2 regions of the Paenibacillus sp. VT-400 genome follow, and region 2 is predicted to be linked to the other one. Evidence: a T-box and tRNA genes for the amino acid it is inferred to sense, from the RefSeq annotation. Region 2 holds a T-box; the other holds one or more tRNA genes.

Region 1 (10,890 bases), on a different contig from region 2:
AGGCGTGAGCCAGTTGGACTTTCCGATAAACGAAGCGACATACGGATCACTTGGTGCCGAGTAGATCGTTTCCGGGCTTCCTTTTTGCAATATCCTCCCCTTCTGCATCACCACAATCTCATCCGACATCGACATCGCTTCAATCTGATCATGTGTGACGTACAGCGCAGTCAGTCCCATGTCCCGGACCAGCGACATCATCTCAATCCGCATCTCTTCCCGAAGTACAGCATCCAGTGCACTCAGTGGCTCATCGAACAGGATCACACCAGGTCTGACCGCTACGGCTCTGGCAAAAGCAACCCGTTGCTGCTGTCCACCAGACAGCTGATGAGGATATCGATCTTCCATGCCTTGCAGGCGAACCATGCCAAGCGCTTCGTTCACCTTTTGTCGCAGATCAGATTTCTGTTTTCCGGCCTTCAGGCCAAACGCTACATTTTCGTATACGGTCATATGCGGCCATAATGCAAAATCCTGAAACACCATGCCCAGATTACGCTTGTGTGTTGGTATATCAATCCGCTTCGCCGCAGAGTAGATACACTGACCATCTGCACGAATCTCCCCCGCGTCCGGCTGTTCCAGCCCGGCCAACATGCGGAGCAGTGTTGTTTTGCCACAGCCCGATGGGCCGAGCAGGGTCGTGAACTTTCCATGTTCAAGCGTTAGATCTGTTGGCAGCAGTGCGGGTGTTTGATTAAATGATTTTTGAATTCCTGTCATCTCTAATTTCATAAGCATCCCTGCCTGTCTTCTGTTACTTGATCTCTTGCACTGTTCTCAGTCTAACGTCCGCTTTCGCGAGTTGTATGTCTTGTATGTAAAATTGGAATTAACTTTTTAGATGAATTCTGTTGATGTTCATAGATTAAATCTATAGTAGGTGAACTAAATTAATTTTCATGTTGTCGCTTCGATTACAGCACCATCTTCCGATCGCTGTTATCCCCAGAATTCTTATATTCCCTTTATGAAGGGAGAAATCCGGGGATAAAGGCGAAGCTTATGCTTCCGAAGCAGCTTTCTTCCAGAAAGCTTTTGGCTTCGCTTCTTCAGATTGGTTCTGTACTCTCCGTCTTTATGAAAAATATTAGATCATCTTATATATTGGGCTAGTAGAAGTGAAAGGAGTGTTGGGACATTGAATCTGATCAAACTACAAATTGTTGAGCTGATCGATAAGCATCATCACATGACAAGCGTGGCCGAGTTAATGGGGATCAAGCAACCTACCGTTACATTTCATATGAAGTCATTGGAGGAAGAGATGGGCGTGCGATTATTCGAATCGCGTAGTGGAAAGACATTTTTAACCGAAGCCGGACAGGCTTTGCTCCACTATTCCGTCAAAATCAATGCTCTGACCCAAGAGGCAAGGCGGGTCGTAAAGGAATATGACAGTCTCTATCGGGGCACCCTGCACATTGGAGCAAGCTATGTACCAGCTACATATTTGCTGCCCACCATACTAAATACCTTTTCTCAGGAGTTCCCGGGCATCCGTATCGTCTTATCCGTCAAACCATCACCTGTTATTCGCGAAATGTTAATTAGGCATCAGATTGATCTGGGTGTGATCTCTTCTGAGCCATTTGTTGGACCCGCCCTGCAAGCTGAGACGCTGTGTGAAGATGACTTAGTATTAATCTGCTCTCCGCAACATGGGTTGGCCCAGAAGGATGCATTAATACCTGATCATATCGCGCAGATTCCTTTTGCCTTACATGGCAATGAATCCAGTACACGGCGGCTAACCAATCAATGGCTTGCGCAACATGACATTCGTTTGCGTAGCACGGTGGAGATGGATTCCCTGGAAGCGATCAAACAGCTGGTGTTAATTGGGGGGCATGTCTCATTCATGTCTCGTATGGCGGTACAGTGGGAGGAACAGCACGGGCTCATTCAAGTTCTTCCCATTCCCGGAGAGCAAGCGCCGCGCCATATCTATACGGTACATAACAAGGACCGCCACCCTTCAGTTCAGGTAAACCGCTTCAAAGAAGTGCTGCGAGAGGTGAGTCACGGCTCCCCCATTTTCCATAGCTGATTGCCCTCATCCTCTATAAACTATCGTTTGCCATTCATCAAATCTATGCAGGGTTAACGCAATGTGCACTTCCCTTTAATCGCTTTCATATATTCGGGCGATAAAGTGGGATCTGTACGTTAATCCAGATTAGGAGAGTGATTGGTTTTGAAAAAGTGGAAAAAGGTAACCGCCTCATTGATGCTGAGCATCGTAACATTGGGAAGTGGAATGACATTTGTGGGAGCACCACAGGCTTCTGCTGCTGCCAACGCCGTTCCTGCTTATGAAGTAAAGTTTCTGGCCAAGCCGGAACTTGTATTGAATACAGATGGGACACCACGCAGTGAAGTGATCCAGACACTCGGCCTAAATTCCACGCCAAGAAATATTAACGTAGAGTACTTCGACACCAATGCTCTCGGATTGGATCAACAAGGATGGAACGTTCGTTTTCGCAAAAAGGATGATAAAAATAACTACGAATTGACTTATAAAAAACGCTATCCTGTAATCAATGGCGACATTAATGCAGCGCTGACTCTGGCTAACCAAGAGGGTTTTGATCAATCGGATGATAATTACGAGGCTGAGATTGATTGGGGATACGGCAAACAGACGCTGAGCTTCTCCAACACCAAAAAAGTCGATACCAAAGCGACAGGAGTCCAACTTCCTTCCCAGCAAGAAGCCTTGAACATGTTACTGGACAAGCTTCCGGGCAAATTGAAAAACTGGTCTGCCTCCAACTGGGGCAAGCAGCAATTGACTCAATCCCGTGCATATGGTCCAATCACATTCCAACGATATGAAGGTACATGGAGTGGTCAAGAGCTTACACTCGAAGTATGGCCGATCCGTGACGCAGCAGGTACAGGTATTGAGAATATCGTAGAGGTTTCTTTCAAAACCGATGATGCTGTAGCCGTATCCGGACTGCGTACCCAACTGTTGCAGTTGCTGGAGAACAACAACTGGCTGATTCCTGCCGATGGCTTGAAAACACAGACCATTCTGGAAAGATACTAATCGCTAGATCTAACAAAAAAGACAAGTTCCTCTTCCTGCGGACATCGTAGGAGAGGGCTTGTCTTTTTTTGCGTAGTGAATTAAATCATCTGTCATTTAAGTAATTCTACGATTAACATCGGTTGAGATTTTACTGGTTATTCCCTCAACAGTTTGGATGATGGGAAATATGTATTGGCTATTTTACAACTCGGTGACCTATATCAATTCAATTTATAGTGGAGAGTTACGCGGTTCAATGATCAGAGTTTCTACAGTCTTATAATTCCATCACTTGAGTTTCGCGCGAATAGCTGGCCCTCGATTTCCCATAGAAATGCTTTAGCGTGCGCAGGCTTCATAAATCTTAATACTATCGGACGTACCCTACCATTCATCTCGTAGTGTATTACGAGATAATTTCTCGAATTTGAGCTACCTGTTCTTTTTGGATATCCTGCACTCCCGATTTTTCTTAATGAGAGTTCAAGCGTTTGCTGACCACTTTGAATATATAAGTTCCCATTACCTATCAGCACATCCACCCGCCTGCCTTCCGCAACTTGTGGAAGCCCTGACTGATGAATCCCTACTGCATGTAACCTTGATCCGAACTGCTGTTTTAGTTTATTGGATCGACTCGTCGTTCGAATACCAAATATCGAAACTAAGATAATAAAACCAAGTATAAACCACATTCTATATACCCCCTTCGCTTTCTCTTGTGTATATCATTTCATATTATCATATGGACTTCTTATTTGTATGACAATATGCAATAATTGATAATGATTCTCAAACACATCATATGTAATGTTACTATTGCAAGTTAAGGAGGGATTCTGGTGACTTTGCAAGTCTTTCCACTGATATATAACGGTGACCATACCCGTGACCTATATGCAAGATTCAAGACATCCGAAGTTCTCGATCAAGCGTCTTTTCTTACCCCATTCGTATTAGCGGACTCACATCTTCTGCTCATCTGTACTGGCGGTGAAGCCGATATTCGTATTGGGCATAGGCAAAATCATGCCACCATCGGCAAGATGTATCTAATCCTGCCAGGAACAGCGATAAAATATACACCGGATGAGGTTCATCCTTTACAAGGCATCGCGATATATTTTGATATGTTGAAGCCTCTCTCCGATATCAATAAAGCTACTTCCGGCTCTACTGTAATGGAGGTATACCAAAAAGGGTTACTTCGTTCATCTTACGCTGATGAATTACCGCATGAACTTTTTCAGGAATGTACCAGAATTGCCTCCCAGCTCCATGAATGCATCTCTGTACCTCAAGAAAATCGTCCATTTCGTATTCAGACTTTGATGCATGAATTGTTAACCCATGTGTATGCTCCTCCCAAAGAAAGTGCAATAGGAGATTCCGAACACACCTCTGCTTTGGATCAAACGCTTGAACTTATTGAGCTTGGATATGCTGAGCATCTTTCTCGTGAAGTTCTTGCCGGAGTGGCAGGCATGAGTGTGTGGCACTATTCGCGGGTATTCAAAAACAGCACTGGCATCAGTCCCATGGAATACGTGAATAGCATCCGCATGGACCGGGCCAAAGAGATGCTGCTCGTCCCCGGCCAAACCATCAAACATATCGCCTCACAGGTTGGTTTTCAGGACGAGTTTTACTTTAGTCGCAAATTCAAAAAATATGTTGGCGTGTCTCCCTCCACCTATCAGCGGCAGAAACGCAGCAAAATTGCGGCTCTCTCCTTCGGAACCACCGGCCATCTGCTGGCATTACAGATCATCCCCCATGCGGCATTGATCGATAATCGACGTGATCAACACAGGAATCTGTTTTTCTCGAATATCCCTTATCATCTGGGACGTAGCAAACGCATGAATCCTCATATCTGGCAAACCAACGTTGAGTTGTTGATGCAAGCGAGCCCGGACCTCATACTCTGTAATGAGTACGAAGCCCATACGTTAAAAAGAACACTGCAGCGAATTGCGCCTACCATCGTTATCCCCTGGAAAGGATTGAGCTGGCGGGAACACTTCGTACAAGTTGCCTCCATTGTGGGACAACAACAAGAAGCTCAGCTATGGTTGGAACAGTATGATGACAAAGTAGCCTATGCCAAAGAGCAACTTAGTCATCTAATCGGTAAGGATACGGTCTCCATTATTCATATCATGATGGGTCATCTGTTAATCTACGGGCGACGCAATGGGGGCGCTGTTCTATATAACGACCTTGGCGTGTCCCCTTCACACGATCTGCTTCCAGGGCAAGTCTATCGTGCAATGGATGAACAGGAGTTGCCTCAAATGGTTGGAGATCGCATGTTACTGATTGTGGATCAGGACTCAGAATCCCAGCAACGTTGGCATAAACTACAACATACTCAGCTATGGCAACATTTGATGCCCGTGCAGAACAAGCATGTATATCTGCTAGATGAAATGCCTTGGTTGGATTATTCACCGTATGCTCATGATCAGATCATCGATGAAACCCTGAAACTTTTTGGTGGAACTCAGCACATTAATCCATGACCGGATAGCACAGAAGGCTATGTCTCCCCCAACATGAGACCGCTACAATATATAGTGTACTGAGAATCAATATCATTAGAAACACAGGGGGATTATGATGTACAAACAGCATTATGTCAAAATAACGGGGATACTGTTCATACTCGCCATGTTACTTGTTGCGTGTGGGCAGACACCTGCAAGCACTTCGCAGCCATCTGCAGATGGCGTAAAATCAGCTGCGGGTACAGATGGCGACTCATCCACTGAATCAGCTACTAAGACCGTGGAGAGCGCCAGTGGCAGCAAAGAAATCCCGGCACATCCTGAACGGATTGTGTCCATTAATATGGAGGATATTCTCCTCTCCTTGGAGGTACCACTGGTACTTGCTACACCTATTGGCCGGCAAGATTATCTGAATGAGCAACTTGAAGCCCAAGGCGTGGCTGTCGAACCCATTAATGAAAGTGTCAATTTTGAAGCTGTAGTCAGCGCCAATCCGGACCTCATTATTGCCAATGCCAGTTTGGATGCCAAAATTCTCGAACAACTCGAGAAGATCGCGCCTACGATCACTTATGATCGCCGTAATTGGCAGGAATCTATCGTGCAGGTAGCTACTGCGCTAGATATTGAAGAGCGGGCTGAACAGCTTTTACAAAAAAATAAAGATCAAGTAACTAAAGCTCAGAAGCTCGCAGCCGATATCACCAAGACCAAACCTACAGCTGCATTCCTGCGCCTGGAAGAGAAAGATATGCGTTTGTTCTTCTCGTCCATTCCTTCCACGCCATTTACAGCTTCCAGTTATGTAGAAGCGGGTTATGAGGTTGGATTCACTCCCGACGCACTCGTTACGAAACTTGAGGCGGAGAATCCGGAACGGATGAATGCCAGTATCTCGGTTGAGCTTTTGCCTGAAATCAAAGCAGACTATCTGTTTATCGTGTCTATTAGCTCAGATGGGTCAGCTGAAGCGTTGCAAAAAACAAAAGATGAACTCAATGAAATCCAGCAACTCCAAGTATGGAAAAGCCTACCCGCTGTTCAAAATGGTCATGTCTATGTCCTCAATGCTAAGAAATGGCTCATTGACGGCCCCATTGCCGAATCGCTCAAACGTAATGAAATGCTCGAAGTTCTTGGACTACCTGCTCCATAATAGTCAATATACCTCTGTTTCATCCACAACAAACAAAAGGAGATTCACCGGATTTTCGGTGGATCTCCTTTATATTTAATATTCCAAATGGTCTCATTCAGTCCTGTTTCATGAAAAATCATTCTACATGCTTAACATTTAAATGCACTTCATGTACACCCTTCTCTTCCTGCAATTAATTAGGGATAGGTAATCATCAAAATCATATATAACTTTCCGGCTTTTAATATATTTTGAAATTTTGGGCTGTTTCAATCCCAAGTGCACTCTGGATAAACGTATTAGCCACTTTCTCTACAGGTACAGGATTAAATCCAATAAAGAAATCCTTATATTTTTCCGCCGACTCTACAAACAGATTAGGACTAACCGAATTCAAACGAATGCCTCTTGGTAACTCAAACGCTGCCGCTTTGGCAAACGAATCAATAGCCCCATTGACCATAGCACTTGATGCGCCTTTCTCAATAGGGTGGTCTTGTATAATGCCACTAACCAGCGTGAAACTCCCCTTGTCGTTAATATAGTGCTGTCCAATCAATACGATATTGACCTGTCCAAGCAGTTTACCCTGCACACTAATCATATTGTTCTCAGGTGTCAGTTCTTCGAGTTTCGCATAATGGGTCTGGCCCGCCGCCACAATGACGTAATCAATATTTCTCACCGTTTCGAAGAGGGTAGTAATACTCTCTGTCGACGTCATATCCACCTGAACATCCCCGGATTGTCTACCTGCTGTAATAACCTTAACGGAATAATCTCTCAGTTTCGCAACGACGGCTTTACCTAATGTTCCGTTTCCACCAATGACCAGAGCTCTTTTCATTACTGTTTGTCCTCCTTTATAAATAAATACGGTTAATCAGATACGAATTGTTCTATTTATTTAAACAAAGATTCCATCCTTAATCAAATGACAATTGACCCTATTTTAAATAAATTACACTTATTCTTTTTAACACAAAAAAAGCCTTTGCTATAAGCAAAGGCTCTTCTATATGTTACTAGGAAGCGGGTGATGGGAATCGAACCCACGCTATTAGCTTGGAAGGCTAAAGTTCTACCATTGAACTACACCCGCAAATAAAAAAAATCGGGATGACACGATTTGAACATGCGACCCCCTGGTCCCAAACCAGGTGCTCTACCAAGCTGAGCTACATCCCGATACTTATGAGAATAATGGCGCGCCCTGAGAGATTCGAACTCCCGGCCTTTTGATTCGTAGTCAAACGCTCTATCCAGCTGAGCTAAGGGCGCAAATATTGGAGCGGAAGACGGGAATCGAACCCGCGACCCTCGCCTTGGCAAGGCGATGCTCTACCGCTGAGCCACTTCCGCAAAACATATGGTGCGGTCGAGAGGACTCGAACCTCCACGGGGGTTAGCCCACACGGACCTGAACCGTGCGCGTCTGCCAATTCCGCCACGACCGCAAAATATAATGGTGAGTCATGAAGGGCTCGAACCTTCGACACCCTGATTAAAAGTCAGGTGCTCTACCAACTGAGCTAATGACTCGTAATGAAATGGCTGGGGATATAGGATTTGAACCTATGCATGACGGAGTCAAAGTCCGTTGCCTTACCGCTTGGCTAATCCCCATTAAAAAATCATGGGGCGATCGAGGGGAATTGAACCCCCGAATGCCGGATCCACAAACCGGTGCGTTAACCACTTCGCCACGACCGCCATAGAGTAAGCCATTCATCCACTAAGAGTATCTTAGTATTAACAATTTTACTTGTAATATACATTCTATCACAAATTCAGATGTAAATACTAAAAATGGTGCCGGCGAGAGGACTTGAACCCCCAACCTACTGATTACAAGTCAGTTGCTCTACCAGTTGAGCTACACCGGCACGGTGTATATTCAATTAAAAAATGGCGGAACCGACGGGATTCGAACCCGCGATCTCCTGCGTGACAGGCAGGCATGTTAGGCCAACTACACCACGGTTCCAGATCACTTTCTCAAGGAAAGTTAATTGCGGGGGCAGGATTTGAACCTGCGGCCTTCGGGTTATGAGCCCGACGAGCTACCGGGCTGCTCCACCCCGCGTCGTTATAAAGTTATATGGTGGAGGCTGAGGGGATCGAACCCCCGACCCTCTGCTTGTAAGGCAGATGCTCTCCCAGCTGAGCTAAGCCTCCATAATATGACCCGTAGGGGATTCGAACCCCTGTTACCTCCGTGAAAGGGAGGTGTCTTAACCCCTTGACCAACGGGCCTTGCTAAAAAAATATCTGGCGGAGAGAGAGGGATTCGAACCCTCGAGACGCTTGTGACGCCTACACGATTTCCAATCGTGCTCCTTCGGCCAGCTCGGACACCTCTCCATATGGCTCCCCGAACAGGGCTCGAACCTGTGACAACTCGATTAACAGTCGAGTGCTCTACCAACTGAGCTATCAGGGAATGGTGGAGCCAAGCGGGATCGAACCGCTGACCTCCTGCTTGCAAGGCAGGCGCTCTCCCAGCTGAGCTATGGCCCCATACACTGTGTATTTCTTGTTGTGGTCTTGCTATGGGCCCTGGTGGACTCGAACCACCGGCCTCACCCTTATCAGAGGTGCGCTCTAACCAACTGAGCTAAGGGCCCTAATCCCTTATTCCTTAGCAAGGGGGGCAAAAAAAATACCCCAAAGGGAAATCGCTTGGCGGCGTCCTACTCTCCCAGGACCCTGCGGTCCAAGTACCATCGGCGCTAGAGGGCTTAACGGTCGTGTTCGGGATGGGTACGTGTGGAACCCCTCCGCCATCGCCACCAAACGCCGTAGCTTACATTTCAGAGATCGTTCTCTGAAAACTAGATTCGAAACGAAACACGCGAATTATCACTTGCTATTGGATAAGCCCTCGACCGATTAGTACTGGTCAGCTCCATGCATTGCTGCACTTCCACCCCCAGCCTATCTACCTCGTCGTCTTCAAGGGGTCTTACATACTGGGAAATCTCATCTTGAGGGGGGCTTCACGCTTAGATGCTTTCAGCGTTTATCCCGTCCGTACATAGCTACCCAGCGGTGCTCCTGGCGGAACAACTGGTACACCAGCGGTACGTCCATCCCGGTCCTCTCGTACTAAGGACAGCTCCTCTCAAATTTCCTACGCCCACGACAGATAGGGACCGAACTGTCTCACGACGTTCTGAACCCAGCTCGCGTACCGCTTTAATGGGCGAACAGCCCAACCCTTGGGACCTACTTCAGCCCCAGGATGCGATGAGCCGACATCGAGGTGCCAAACCTCCCCGTCGATGTGGACTCTTGGGGGAGATAAGCCTGTTATCCCCAGGGTAGCTTTTATCCGTTGAGCGATGGCCCTTCCATGCGGTACCACCGGATCACTAAGCCCGACTTTCGTCCCTGCTCGACTTGTAGGTCTCGCAGTCAAGCTCCCTTATGCCTTTGCACTCTTCGAATGATTTCCAACCATTCTGAGGGAACCTTTGGGCGCCTCCGTTACTCTTTAGGAGGCGACCGCCCCAGTCAAACTGCCCACCTGACACTGTCCCCGCACCGGATTACGGTACCAGGTTAGAACCTAGATACGATCAGGGTGGTATCCCAACGTTGCCTCCACACAAGCTGGCGCTCACACTTCAAAGGCTCCCACCTATCCTGTACAGATCGTACCCAAATTCAATATCAAGCTGCAGTAAAGCTCCATGGGGTCTTTCCGTCTTGTCGCGGGTAACCTGCATCTTCACAGGTATTAAAATTTCACCGGATCTCTCGTTGAGACAGCGCCCAAGTCGTTACGCCATTCGTGCGGGTCAGAATTTACCTGACAAGGAATTTCGCTACCTTAGGACCGTTATAGTTACGGCCGCCGTTTACTGGGGCTTCGGTTCACAGCTTCGGATTGCTCCTAACCACTCCCCTTAACCTTCCAGCACCGGGCAGGCGTCAGCCCGTATACTTCGCCTTACGGCTTCGCACAGACCTGTGTTTTTGCTAAACAGTCGCTTGGGCCTTTTCACTGCGGCCCCCTCGTGCTATTCACACTACCGGGGCACCCCTTCTCCCGAAGTTACGGGGTCATTTTGCCGAGTTCCTTAACGAGAGTTCTTCCGCGCGCCTTAGAATACTCTTCTCGCCTACCTGTGTCGGTTTGCGGTACGGGCACCATCACCTGGCTAGAGGCTTTTCTTGGCAGTGTGAGATCA
Region 2 (10,890 bases):
AGATCCGATCTATGTTATGGATCAGATCAGCGATGACAGAAACAAAGATGTGTCATGGATCGAGGAAATTGCACTCCGTGAAGCGATGCATCGTCTTGGTCAGCGGGAAAAAATGATTCTGTCGATGCGGTTTTTCGAAGGGAAAACCCAGATGGAAGTGGCTGATGAAATTGGCATTTCCCAGGCTCAGGTATCACGTCTGGAGAAATCAGCGATACAGCAGATGCAAAAACATGTAAAGTCATAACACGATGCAAAGGCAGAAGGACGATCAATCGGGACAGTGTATACCGTTGGTCGTCTTTTTGTTTTGGACCGTTTCCACATTCGATGAAAAACAGGACATTTTTCGCCCCCGAAACATATATTGTATAGAAGCGTGAAGAACGGGCAGAAGAGGAATAACAGGGGGCGGGAATGAATGAAAGTAAATACGAGCGAAGTAGCGGCACGAGGCATGAAAATCTCGGACTTTCAAACAAAGGATGTCATTAACATTACGGATGGTAAACGCCTCGGTCAGATCAGTGATTTGGAGCTGGATCTGAAGCAGGGACGAATTGAAGCGATTGTTGTGCCGGGGTACAGCCGTTTTATGGGTCTTTTTGGCGGGGGAACGGATCTGGTGATTCCCTGGAGAAACATTGTGAAGATTGGTTCAGATGTGATACTGGTGAAGATGGATGAGGTGAAGGAAAATACGTATGACGAGCGTGATCGCGAAGCGCGCCTGTATGATGAACAGCAGCATAACCGCACAGAGCGAGTGGAACGCATTGAACGGTCGGAACGTAATCAGCGTCGAACGATATAAATGAGACAGAATGTGGCTCATTTGGTACACTGGAAGTGGTGAGGTGAGATAATGGAACCCTTTGTATTGGATAAAGAATTACTTGAACGGACCAAGAACCCAAATTCAGATTTCGGTCCTGATCCGTTATTATTATATGTTGAGCCTTGGACACAGCAATTTGAACAGCTGTCAGTCGGGTTTACGACGAGACATGGTGGAGTTGGAAAAGTTCCGTATGCTACGCTTAATTGTGCTTATCATGTGGGGGATGATCCTGAAGTTGTACTTAACAACCGCAGGCTTGTAACCGAGAAGCTTGGTTTTGCAGCAGAAGCATGGACCTGTGGAGAGCAGGTGCATGGCAAACATGTGGCTGTAATTACCGCTAAAGATCGGAGCAGAGGATTACTTGATCGTCAATCTGCGTTGCAGGATACGGATGGCTTGGTCACGAATGTGCCTGGTGTGCTGTTGACTTCTTTCTACGCAGACTGTGTTCCGCTTTATTTCTATGACCCTGTGCAACAGGCGGTAGGTCTTGCTCATGCCGGCTGGAAAGGTACAGTCGCGGGTATCGCTGTATCCATGGTGGAGACGATGGAACGGGAGTATGGCAGCCGTAGGCAGGACATTCGAGCTGCAATCGGTCCGTCGATTGGGGATTGCTGTTATGAAGTGGATGAGGCGGTCATGCAGCATGTACGGGTTTGGTTTGATGATTCCCCGGTTAATGATAAATACAAGGGTTCTGCTTCTAAACAAGCATATCGAGCCGTGAATAACGGTAAAACGATGTTAAACTTGAAAGAATGTAATCGACACATTATGATGAAAGCAGGAATAATGCCGGATCATATCGAATGTACAACATGGTGTACAAGTTGTCATCCCGAACTATTTTTCTCCTATCGGAAGGAAAATGGTGTTACAGGGCGGATGGCGAGCTGGATTGGGCTGGAAGAGAGGTGACCCTCTGTGTCATTGGAGGAGCGTATTCAACAGGTAAATCAGAAGATCGAGGACGCATGTCGGCGCAGTAACCGTCATCGTGATGATGTGAATGTGATTGCGGTCACGAAATATGTCTCACTTGAAACAACGGGATCGGTGCTGGATCATGGTCTTGAGCATATTGGAGAAAACCGGTGGCAGGATGCACAGGCCAAATGGGAAGCTTTTGGTCAGCAGGGTACCTGGCACTTTATCGGTCATTTGCAGACAAACAAGGTGAAAGACGTGATTGGCAAGTTTCGTTACATACATTCACTGGATCGTTTGTCATTGGCGAAGGAGTTGGATAAAAAAGCAGCTTCACTTGGCATCCAAGTGGAAACGTTTTTGCAGGTGAATATTTCGGGTGAAGAGAGCAAGTATGGCTTACAGCCTGAACAGGCAAGTTCTTTTTTGCGTGATATTCGTTCGTTCAACAATCTCAAGGTCGTTGGCCTGATGACCATGGCACCTCATGAGGAAGATCCGGAGCTGACGCGTCCCGTATTTCGTGGATTGCGTGAGCTGAGAGATCAACTGAATGGACAAGCCCTTACAGCAGAACCATTGACTGAACTGTCGATGGGGATGTCCAATGATTTTGAAGTGGCCATTGAAGAAGGTGCAACCTGGGTACGGCTAGGATCGATTCTCGTAGGAAAAGAGGAGGGTTCACGATGGGCGTAATGAATAAATTTATGAATTTCCTCGGACTTCAGGAAGAGGAAGAGATTGTGGAACGTGAACGAATGGCTGCGCAGGAGGAAAATGAATCTGAACATCAGGAAGCTGAAACCTCCAGTCTCGATAAACGTAGAAACCAAAGGGGGAATAATGTGGTGAGCATTCATTCCCAGAAAAATGTTAAAGTTGTCCTGTATGAACCGCGTTCTTATGACGAGGCTCAGGAAATTGCCGACCATCTGCGTTCGCATCGTACCGTTGTGGTGAACTTGCAACGAATTCGCCAGGACCAAGCGCTGCGCGTTATTGATTTTTTGAGTGGCACGGTATATGCATTGGGTGGCGGTATTTCCAAAATCGGCGGAAACATTTTTCTCTGTACGCCAGATACGGTTGAAATTCAGGGATCAATTACGGAAATACTGGCTGACAGCGAGCAAGATTATAACAGAATGAGGTGAGCCACTTTTGTATCAGATTGAAAGCGTGCTGTACACGTTATACCAGATTTACTTTTACATGGTCATTGTCTACATATTGATGTCTTGGCTTCCCAATGCGCGGGAAAGCTTCATCGGTGAATGGCTGGGCAAATTAGTGGAACCATATCTAAGACCGTTTCGCCGATTTATACCGCCTTTGTTCGGTGTGCTGGATATTTCCCCGATTGTGGCGCTGATCGTTCTGCAACTTGCGCTTAATGGGCTGATCTCCATACTTCGGTATTTTGCATATTAGGGTAGGGTGACATAGATGAGCGGTGAAATTTACGAACATTTTAGCCATGATGAGCGGGATTTTGTAGATAAGGCTTCGGATTGGGTTGAGCAGGCGGGTAAGTATCATGACATGAAGCTAACTGACTTTCTTGATCCAAGACAGGTTTTTATATTACAGACTCTTGCCAATCGCCGTAACGACGTTCAGATTCGTCTGGATGGTGGTTACGAGGCTGCTGAACGCAAGCGTGCGCTGGTTGCACCTGATTATATGTATCTGGATGATGAGGATATGGGTATGCAGGTGCTCAGTATTACGTCTGATGATCAGAAAATCTCGGAGCTGGAGCATGGGGACTATATGGGTTCCCTGCTCGGGCTTGGGATGAAACGTGGAAAGATCGGGGATATCCAAGTGCTGGAGGACGGTTGCCATACAGTGGTGGCGGCGGAAACCGGCGCTTTTTTATCGCTTCAACTGAATCAGGTGCATCGGTTACATGTGTTCACAGAGTTACTTCCTTTGGATCAGATGCGATGGTCAGAGAGTAAACTGGAGACGATGGACATTACGGTCGCTTCTCTTCGTTTGGATGGAATCTGCGCAGATGTGTATCGGCTTAGTCGCAGTAAAGTGCTGGTGCCGATCAAAGCTGGTCGTTGCCGTGTGAACTGGAAAGTTGAGGAAGATCCCTCCAAATTGCTAAAAGCGGGTGATGTTGTATCGATTCAGGGATTTGGCCGTTTCAAGGTTATGGAACAGGATGGGATGACCAAAAAAGGACGTTGCCGAGTGAAAATTGGCAAATTTGCCTGAGTCTGTTGCAGGAAAATCCGCTTTCTTGTCGAAATGTTTATCATAAAGGTGTAGAAAATACGCGGTGTATCCGATAAACATTAAGTCAAAGCTTTACATGAACGTTGGAGGATGCAATTCTGATCCTGCAATCCGTATACGTTGCCAAGGTTAGGCATCAACGATACGGCCCCTTGGGTGGGACCCATATGCTGCAAACCTTCTCTGGACGGGAAGGAACTTTAACAGGAGGTGGACAGCATGCCATTAACGCCGCTGGACATACACAACAAGGAATTTTCCCGACGCTTGCGCGGGTATGACGAGGATGAAGTCAATGAATTCCTGGATCAAGTCATCAAAGATTACGAAGGCGTCATTCGCGAGAACAAAGAGCTGAGCAATCAGTTGCTGTCCGTTCAGGAGAAACTGGATCATTTTTCTACAATTGAAGAGACGCTTAGCAAAACGATCATCATTGCGCAGGAAGCTGCTGATGATGTGAAGGGTAATGCGAAGAAAGAAGCGCAGTTGATCGTGAAGGAAGCAGAGAAAAATGCAGACCGGATCGTGAACGAATCGTTGGGCAAATCTCGCAAAATTGCTTTGGAAGTGGAAGAACTGAAAAAACAGGCCTCGATTTATCGTGCCCGTTTCCGCACGCTTGTTGAAGCGCAGCTTGAACTGTTGACTCAGGATGGTTGGGAAGTGCTGGAGAGCCGGGAGCAGGAAGTGCGTGACCGTGAGCGGGAGATGAAAGAAATTTATTAGTCTGTCGCCTGGTTGACTTTTGTCTGCAAAGAGGCTATAACTATATTCATAATGAATAGTGATTCCATGACGGGTTCAGTACGTTATGATCTCATCCCTCAGAGAGTTGGTGGTTGGTGCAAACCAATGGATGAGTTATAGCCGAATATCTCCCCGGAGAAGTGACGCTGAAGCGGTGATTATGATTGCCGTGTGTAAGCCGAACCGTAAGCCGTACGTTATAACGGCACCCTGCAGTAGTTTAGCGGGGCATAAGCGCTGTTGATGACAGAACATACCCAGGTTTGCCTGGATGTGGTTTGTGATGAACAGAATTAGGGTGGTAACGCGAGTATAGCCTCGTCCCTTTCCAGGGACGGGGCTTTTTTGTGTCCAAAAAAGGCGAACGTCCATGAGGCCGGAAAGGACCTCAAGGAGAGAGCCACCTGCCGGGGGAGCGAAGCACCCGGCACACGGGTTTCGCTAAGGCGAACGCCCATGAGGCGTTCACGCAGGGAACAGCCGCATAATGGCCGCCACTACGCACATCCACCCCTCGCCCATAACCGCCACCGATCCGCCAACGACAACCCATCCCGGGTGTCCAGAGGGCGGAGCGCCTATGGGGTCCCCCTTGGCAAGGGGGATTTAGGGGGATTGAAACGCTTTTTGTGGACGGTCCACAATCCAACCAAAGAAAGGGAAGATAATCATCATGCAACGAGTTGACGTCAAAGAGAAGGCACGTGCCAGAGAATTACGCGTGTTAGATAAATGGAAAACGGAGAATACATTCAAAAGATCCATCGAAAACCGGGAGGGCAAGCCAAACTTCGTATTTTATGAAGGGCCGCCTACAGCAAACGGTAAACCGCATATCGGTCACGTACTGGGACGGGTAATCAAGGATTTTGTTGGACGGTATAACACGATGAAGGGTTACCGTGTTGTTCGTAAAGCAGGCTGGGATACACATGGTCTGCCTGTAGAACTGGGTGTACAGAAAAAGCTTGGTATCTCCCACAAGTGGGAAATCGAAGATTACGGCGTGGAAAAATTCATTAACGAATGTAAAGCGAGCGTATTCGAATACGAGCAACAATGGCGTGATCTGACAGAAGGTATCGGATATTGGACGGATATGAATAACCCGTATATCACCCTTGATAACAACTACATCGAGAGTGTATGGAACATCCTGGCGACGATCCACGAGAAAGGCCTGTTGTATCGTGGTCATCGTGTGAGCCCGTATTGTCCATCTTGTCAGACAACACTGAGTTCCCATGAAGTTGCACAAGGGTACAAAGACGTCAAAGACTTGAGCGCTACAGCGAAATTCAAACTGAATGACAGCGGAGAATTTGTACTGGCTTGGACGACAACACCTTGGACACTGCCTTCACACGTTGCACTTGCCGTGAATCCGGATATGGACTACTCCCGTGTTCGTCAAGGTGATGAAGTGTACATCATGGCAACCAATCTGGTTGAAAAAGTGATGAAAGATACCAAGGGTGAGTATGAGATCATCGGTGCACTGAAAGGTGCTGACCTGGTTGGCAAAACGTATGATCCTCCGTTCAACTACGTACAGGCTGAGAAGGCCAACATCATTCTGGGTGCAAGCTTTGTAACGGATGCAAGTGGTACGGGTATCGTACACATGGCTCCTGCCCATGGTGAAGATGACTACCGGGTATGCCGTGAGAATGGGATCAGCTTTGTGAACATGGTGGACTTGGAAGGTAAATTTGTCGCTGAGGTTACTGACTTTGCCGGACGTTTTGTGAAGGATTGTGATATTGATATCGTAAGATATCTGTCTGAGCATGGACGTTTGTTCAGCAAAGAAAAATATGAGCACAGCTATCCATTCTGCTGGCGTTGTGATACACCACTTCTGTACTATGCGATGGACAGCTGGTTTATCCAAACAACAGCGATCAAGGACCAATTGATTGCCAACAACAGTGAAGTGGATTGGTACCCAGGTCACGTTCGTGAAGGTCGCTTCGGGAAATTCCTTGAGGATCTGGTGGATTGGAATATCAGCCGTGATCGTTATTGGGGAACACCGCTGAACATCTGGGTGTGCGAGGAGACTGGCGAACAATTTGCTCCACACAGCATTGCGGAATTGCGTGCCCGTGCGGTAGGTGATGTGCCTGAGAATCTTGAATTGCATAAACCATATGTGGATGACGTTAAAGTCATGAGCTCTTGTGGCAAATATGAGATGAAACGTACACCGGAAGTGATCGATGTCTGGTTCGACAGCGGCTCCATGCCGTTTGCCCAGCAACACTATCCATTTGAAAATAAAGAAGTATTCGAACAGCAGTATCCTGCGGATATGATCTGTGAAGGGATTGACCAGACACGTGGCTGGTTCTACAGCTTGCTGGCGGTTTCCACCCTTTTGACAGGCAAAGCGCCTTACAAAGCGGTTATGGCTACAGGACACGTTCTTGACGAGAACGGACAGAAGATGTCCAAATCCAAAGGTAACGTTATCGATCCTTGGGAAGTAATTGAAGAATACGGTACAGATGCATTTCGCTGGGCTTTGTTGTCTGACAGTGCACCGTGGAACAGCAAACGTTTCTCCAAAGGTATCGTAGGGGAAGCCAAATCCAAAATGGTGGATACGCTGGTTAACACCCATGCATTCCTGACGCTTTATGCTACCATTGATGGATTTGATCCACAGGAGCACCCGTTCCAACTGTCCGCACACAAGCTGGATCGCTGGATTCTGTCGAGACTGAACAGCCTGATCTTGGTTGTAGAAAAAGCGCTGCTGGTTAACGACTATCTGAACTCTTCCAAAGCGATTGAAGCATTTGTTGATGAGTTGAGTAACTGGTACATCCGTCGTTCCCGTGACCGTTTCTGGGGAAGTGGCCTGACAGACGATAAATTGGACGCTTACCGCACATTGACTGAGGTACTGGTGACTACTGCGAAGTTGGTTGCTCCGTTCACACCGATGCTGGCAGAAGACATCTATCTGAACCTTGCAACAGGTGAGAGTGTGCACATGGAAGACTATCCGGTAGCTAATGAAGCGCTGATTGATGCAGGACTGGAACAGGATATGGAGACGGCTCGCCGCGTGGTTGAACTTGCCCGTAACGTTCGTAACGAAACAGGCATTAAGACACGTCAGCCACTGTCCGAATTGATCGTTTCCCTGGATAAAGGCTTTGACCTGACAAGTTATGAAGAGATCATCAAAGAAGAGATCAATGTAAAAGGAATCCGTACGGAGCATAATGATGCGGAATTCGTTGACTTTACATTGAAGCTGAACCTGAAGGTCGCAGGTAAGAAATACGGTAAAAACGTAGGGTTCCTGCAAAACTTCTTCAAAGGAATGTCGGCTGATGAGACGCGTAAAGTGGTTTCGGAGGGTGTGCTGAACATCGTTTCTCCAGAAGGCGAAGAGCTGCAAGTGACGAGCGAAGAATTATTGGTTGATAAACAGGCCAAATCTGGCTTTGCTTCAGCATCAGGTTACGGTCTGACGGTTGCACTCAATACCGAAATCACGCCAGCCTTGGAACAGGAAGGTTGGGTCCGTGAAGTGGTTCGTGCTGTGCAGGATACCCGGAAACGTCTGGATCTGCCGATTGAGAAAAGAGTACGTTTGACACTGGATGTGGATGCATCCCTTCAGGAAGCTATTCAGGCGTTTGATGATGTGTTGCGTGAAAATGTTCTCGTAACCGAAGTTACATTTGGCTCGAATGAGTCCATGGAACGCGTTGAAGCCGGAGGCAAATCGATCGGTATTTACATCGAAGCGTAATTCGGAGCATGTCCCATTCAATTAGGACAGAATATAGAGTATAAACAAACGAGCCGCAGAGGCAGGGACATATTCCCTGTATCTGGGCTCGTTTGTTTTTTAGGCAATAAGGCAATGATTCTATAGTGCAGTCAATCTATATTGATCAAAGGAACTGACCAAAACATGAGCGAACATGACAAGCAAACCGCATCCACTTCACAACAATCAACATCAGATAATCTGAATTCGCATGACAAAATTGAAGAGTTACATACCCTGACGAACCGTCTGGCGAATGAACTGGAACGTTCACGAATAGCGCAATACACAGAATTGCTGAACAGACCATGGAAATTGATTGGACTTAACCTGTTGTCAGGAGCCGCACGAGGTGTGGGGATTGCGATTGGGTTTACCTTTTTCGCAGCAACGATCATTTACGTTTTGCAGCTACTTGGGGCGCTCAATCTTCCCATTGTTGGAGATTACATCGCTGATATTGTGCGCATTGTCCAGCGTCAGCTTGATATGAACACTTACTAAGCGATTAGTAATTAAAGGTGAAAGATATCAAAGTGCATTTAGTAAATGTCATCCGTCTCCATATCCGGTTCTAACAGACCCTCGCCCTCACGGTTCTCCAGGTACTGACGATATTGCCTATTGCGCACGATGGAGACGTCATGACCATAGATGTCCGTGGCAACAAAACTTTCGTACGCTTCAACGCAGCCTTCCACTTCATCGGTAGCTTCAATCGCCATAACATCATAGCTGTCGATATCGCGTCCTTCAGCCATGGCTGGTGAGTTCGATGTGCCCCAACTTTCAACAATCTGCCAAGTGTCTTCACCATCGAAGCCATTTTGATCATCTCGCTCGTCCAGACTGGTTCGACCAAATGCCGGGGCAAGGAATTCTTCCTCTACAGGGCGGTTCTCAGAGACAACGGTTTCCGGTTGATGTTTTTTGCAGTATTTGGTGTAGGGGACAGCTTCCATGCGTTCATAAGGAATGGGTTGCTGGCAGACCGCACATGTACCGTAATGTCCTTCTTCGATGGAGTGCAGTGCAGAATCGATTCGTTCCAATTGGAATTCATCATGTTCCAGCAGGGAAATATCTTTCTCGCGTTCATACACCTCCGTGGCTATGTCTCCAGGATGATTATCAATTGGTGATAATTCACCTGTCTGTAGTTTAAGGGAGTCTCCAAGTCCATAATGCTCGTTTTCCGAAAGTCTATGTTCAATATCGCGCTTATCGGACATCAGTTGGGAACGTAGAAATTGCAGTTGTTTGTTAGTAAAATGTGACATGATTTTCCCCTTTCTGCTTTCATGCTGGAATCCGGATTTTGACTCTATTGTAGGATGTGCCATTGAGGGCAAGATTACAGAAGGGAAATGTTATCGTTTTTGCCATAAGCATTGCGATGTAGCGCGTCGTGGACGATTTCCAAACAGCTGTGCTACAATAAACAAGTCTGGCGTAAGCCTGGTATCGTTTGGAAAAGACAAGAACGGAGTGACAAACAAACGTGGTGTATTATATCCTTGCTTTTATCGTATTTTTATTGGATCAGGGAACCAAGTATCTGATTGCAACCCGGATGGAACTCAGAGAAGAAATTCCGGTCATCGGCAATTTCTTTGTCATCACATCACATCGTAACTCAGGAGCAGCATTTGGCATTCTGCAAGACCAGCGTTGGTTCTTTATCGTGGTTACGTTGATTGTGGTCGTTGCCTTGATTTGGTATTTGCAAAAGGTAAAAGATACCCCGCACAAATTGCTGCCTGTGGCGCTTAGTTTGGTGCTTGGTGGAGCAATTGGCAACTTCCTTGACCGGGCATTGACCGGAGAAGTTGTAGATTTTGTACAACTTAATTTTGGAAGTTATACGTTTCCCATTTTTAACATCGCCGATTCGGCAATCTGCATCGGTGTAGGGTTGATCATAGTGGAGACATTGCTTGAAGGACGGCGCGAAAAAGCAGCCGCGAAGATTGAAGGGAATGAACATCATGAGTAATCCGAATAAGGAACAGATTAACGACGAAGAACTAATGAATGGCAATGAACGTATGGAATGGACCGTTGCCGCTGAACATAAAAAAGAACGAATTGATAAATATATTACGGAAGCCGTAGATAACGTATCTCGCTCCCAAGTTCAATTGTGGATCGGAGACGGAATGGTTACGGTAAATGGTGCTGTAGTCAAAGCCAATGCCAAGTTATCCGAAGGGGATCTAGTTGAGTTACAGATTCCAGAACCAGCTGCTGTGGAGATCGTTGCCGAAGATATTCCGCTGGAAGTGGTATATGAAGACAGCGACCTGATCGTGATCAACAA

The links. The T-box of region 2 lies ahead of ileS (isoleucine--tRNA ligase). A T-box ahead of a tRNA ligase gene usually reads a tRNA of that ligase, here a tRNA-Ile.
Region 1: it has a tRNA-Ile gene. The T-box ahead of ileS (isoleucine--tRNA ligase) is inferred to sense a tRNA for this amino acid. The anticodon was not compared.

Annotation. Positions count from the first base shown of each region.
Region 1 is NZ_LELF01000038.1:353,573-364,462, forward strand. Features, by position in the region: gene EL84_RS01665 (ABC transporter ATP-binding protein) at 1-738, opposite strand, end outside; gene EL84_RS01670 (LysR family transcriptional regulator) at 1,145-2,053, shown strand; gene EL84_RS01675 (hypothetical protein) at 2,201-3,061, shown strand; gene EL84_RS01680 (hypothetical protein) at 3,313-3,738, opposite strand; gene EL84_RS01685 (AraC family transcriptional regulator) at 3,886-5,568, shown strand; gene EL84_RS01690 (ABC transporter substrate-binding protein) at 5,663-6,712, shown strand; gene EL84_RS01695 (short chain dehydrogenase) at 6,936-7,541, opposite strand; tRNA gene EL84_RS01700 (tRNA-Gly) at 7,726-7,796, opposite strand; tRNA gene EL84_RS01705 (tRNA-Pro) at 7,809-7,882, opposite strand; tRNA gene EL84_RS01710 (tRNA-Arg) at 7,899-7,975, opposite strand; tRNA gene EL84_RS01715 (tRNA-Gly) at 7,982-8,056, opposite strand; tRNA gene EL84_RS01720 (tRNA-Leu) at 8,065-8,151, opposite strand; tRNA gene EL84_RS01725 (tRNA-Lys) at 8,161-8,236, opposite strand; tRNA gene EL84_RS01730 (tRNA-Gln) at 8,246-8,320, opposite strand; tRNA gene EL84_RS01735 (tRNA-His) at 8,332-8,407, opposite strand; tRNA gene EL84_RS01740 (tRNA-Thr) at 8,505-8,580, opposite strand; tRNA gene EL84_RS01745 (tRNA-Asp) at 8,604-8,681, opposite strand; tRNA gene EL84_RS01750 (tRNA-Met) at 8,707-8,780, opposite strand; tRNA gene EL84_RS01755 (tRNA-Val) at 8,797-8,872, opposite strand; tRNA gene EL84_RS01760 (tRNA-Glu) at 8,879-8,950, opposite strand; tRNA gene EL84_RS01765 (tRNA-Ser) at 8,967-9,058, opposite strand; tRNA gene EL84_RS01770 (tRNA-Asn) at 9,062-9,137, opposite strand; tRNA gene EL84_RS01775 (tRNA-Ala) at 9,139-9,214, opposite strand; tRNA gene EL84_RS01780 (tRNA-Ile) at 9,248-9,321, opposite strand; rRNA gene rrf (5S ribosomal RNA) at 9,375-9,491, opposite strand; partial or broken rRNA gene EL84_RS31135 (23S ribosomal RNA) at 9,567-10,890, opposite strand, start outside.
Region 2 is NZ_LELF01000067.1:3,753,577-3,764,466, reverse strand. Features, by position in the region: gene sigG (RNA polymerase sporulation sigma factor SigG) at 1-247, shown strand, start outside; gene EL84_RS27255 (YlmC/YmxH family sporulation protein) at 422-814, shown strand; gene pgeF (peptidoglycan editing factor PgeF) at 866-1,765, shown strand; gene EL84_RS27245 (YggS family pyridoxal phosphate-dependent enzyme) at 1,772-2,473, shown strand; gene EL84_RS27240 (cell division protein SepF) at 2,464-2,931, shown strand; gene EL84_RS27235 (YggT family protein) at 2,939-3,208, shown strand; gene EL84_RS27230 (RNA-binding protein) at 3,224-4,006, shown strand; gene EL84_RS27225 (DivIVA domain-containing protein) at 4,247-4,756, shown strand; T-box leader at 4,814-5,106, shown strand; gene ileS (isoleucine--tRNA ligase) at 5,451-8,549, shown strand; gene EL84_RS27215 (DUF5665 domain-containing protein) at 8,715-9,074, shown strand; gene EL84_RS27210 (TraR/DksA C4-type zinc finger protein) at 9,113-9,850, opposite strand; gene lspA (signal peptidase II) at 10,072-10,566, shown strand; gene EL84_RS27200 (RluA family pseudouridine synthase) at 10,559-10,890, shown strand, end outside.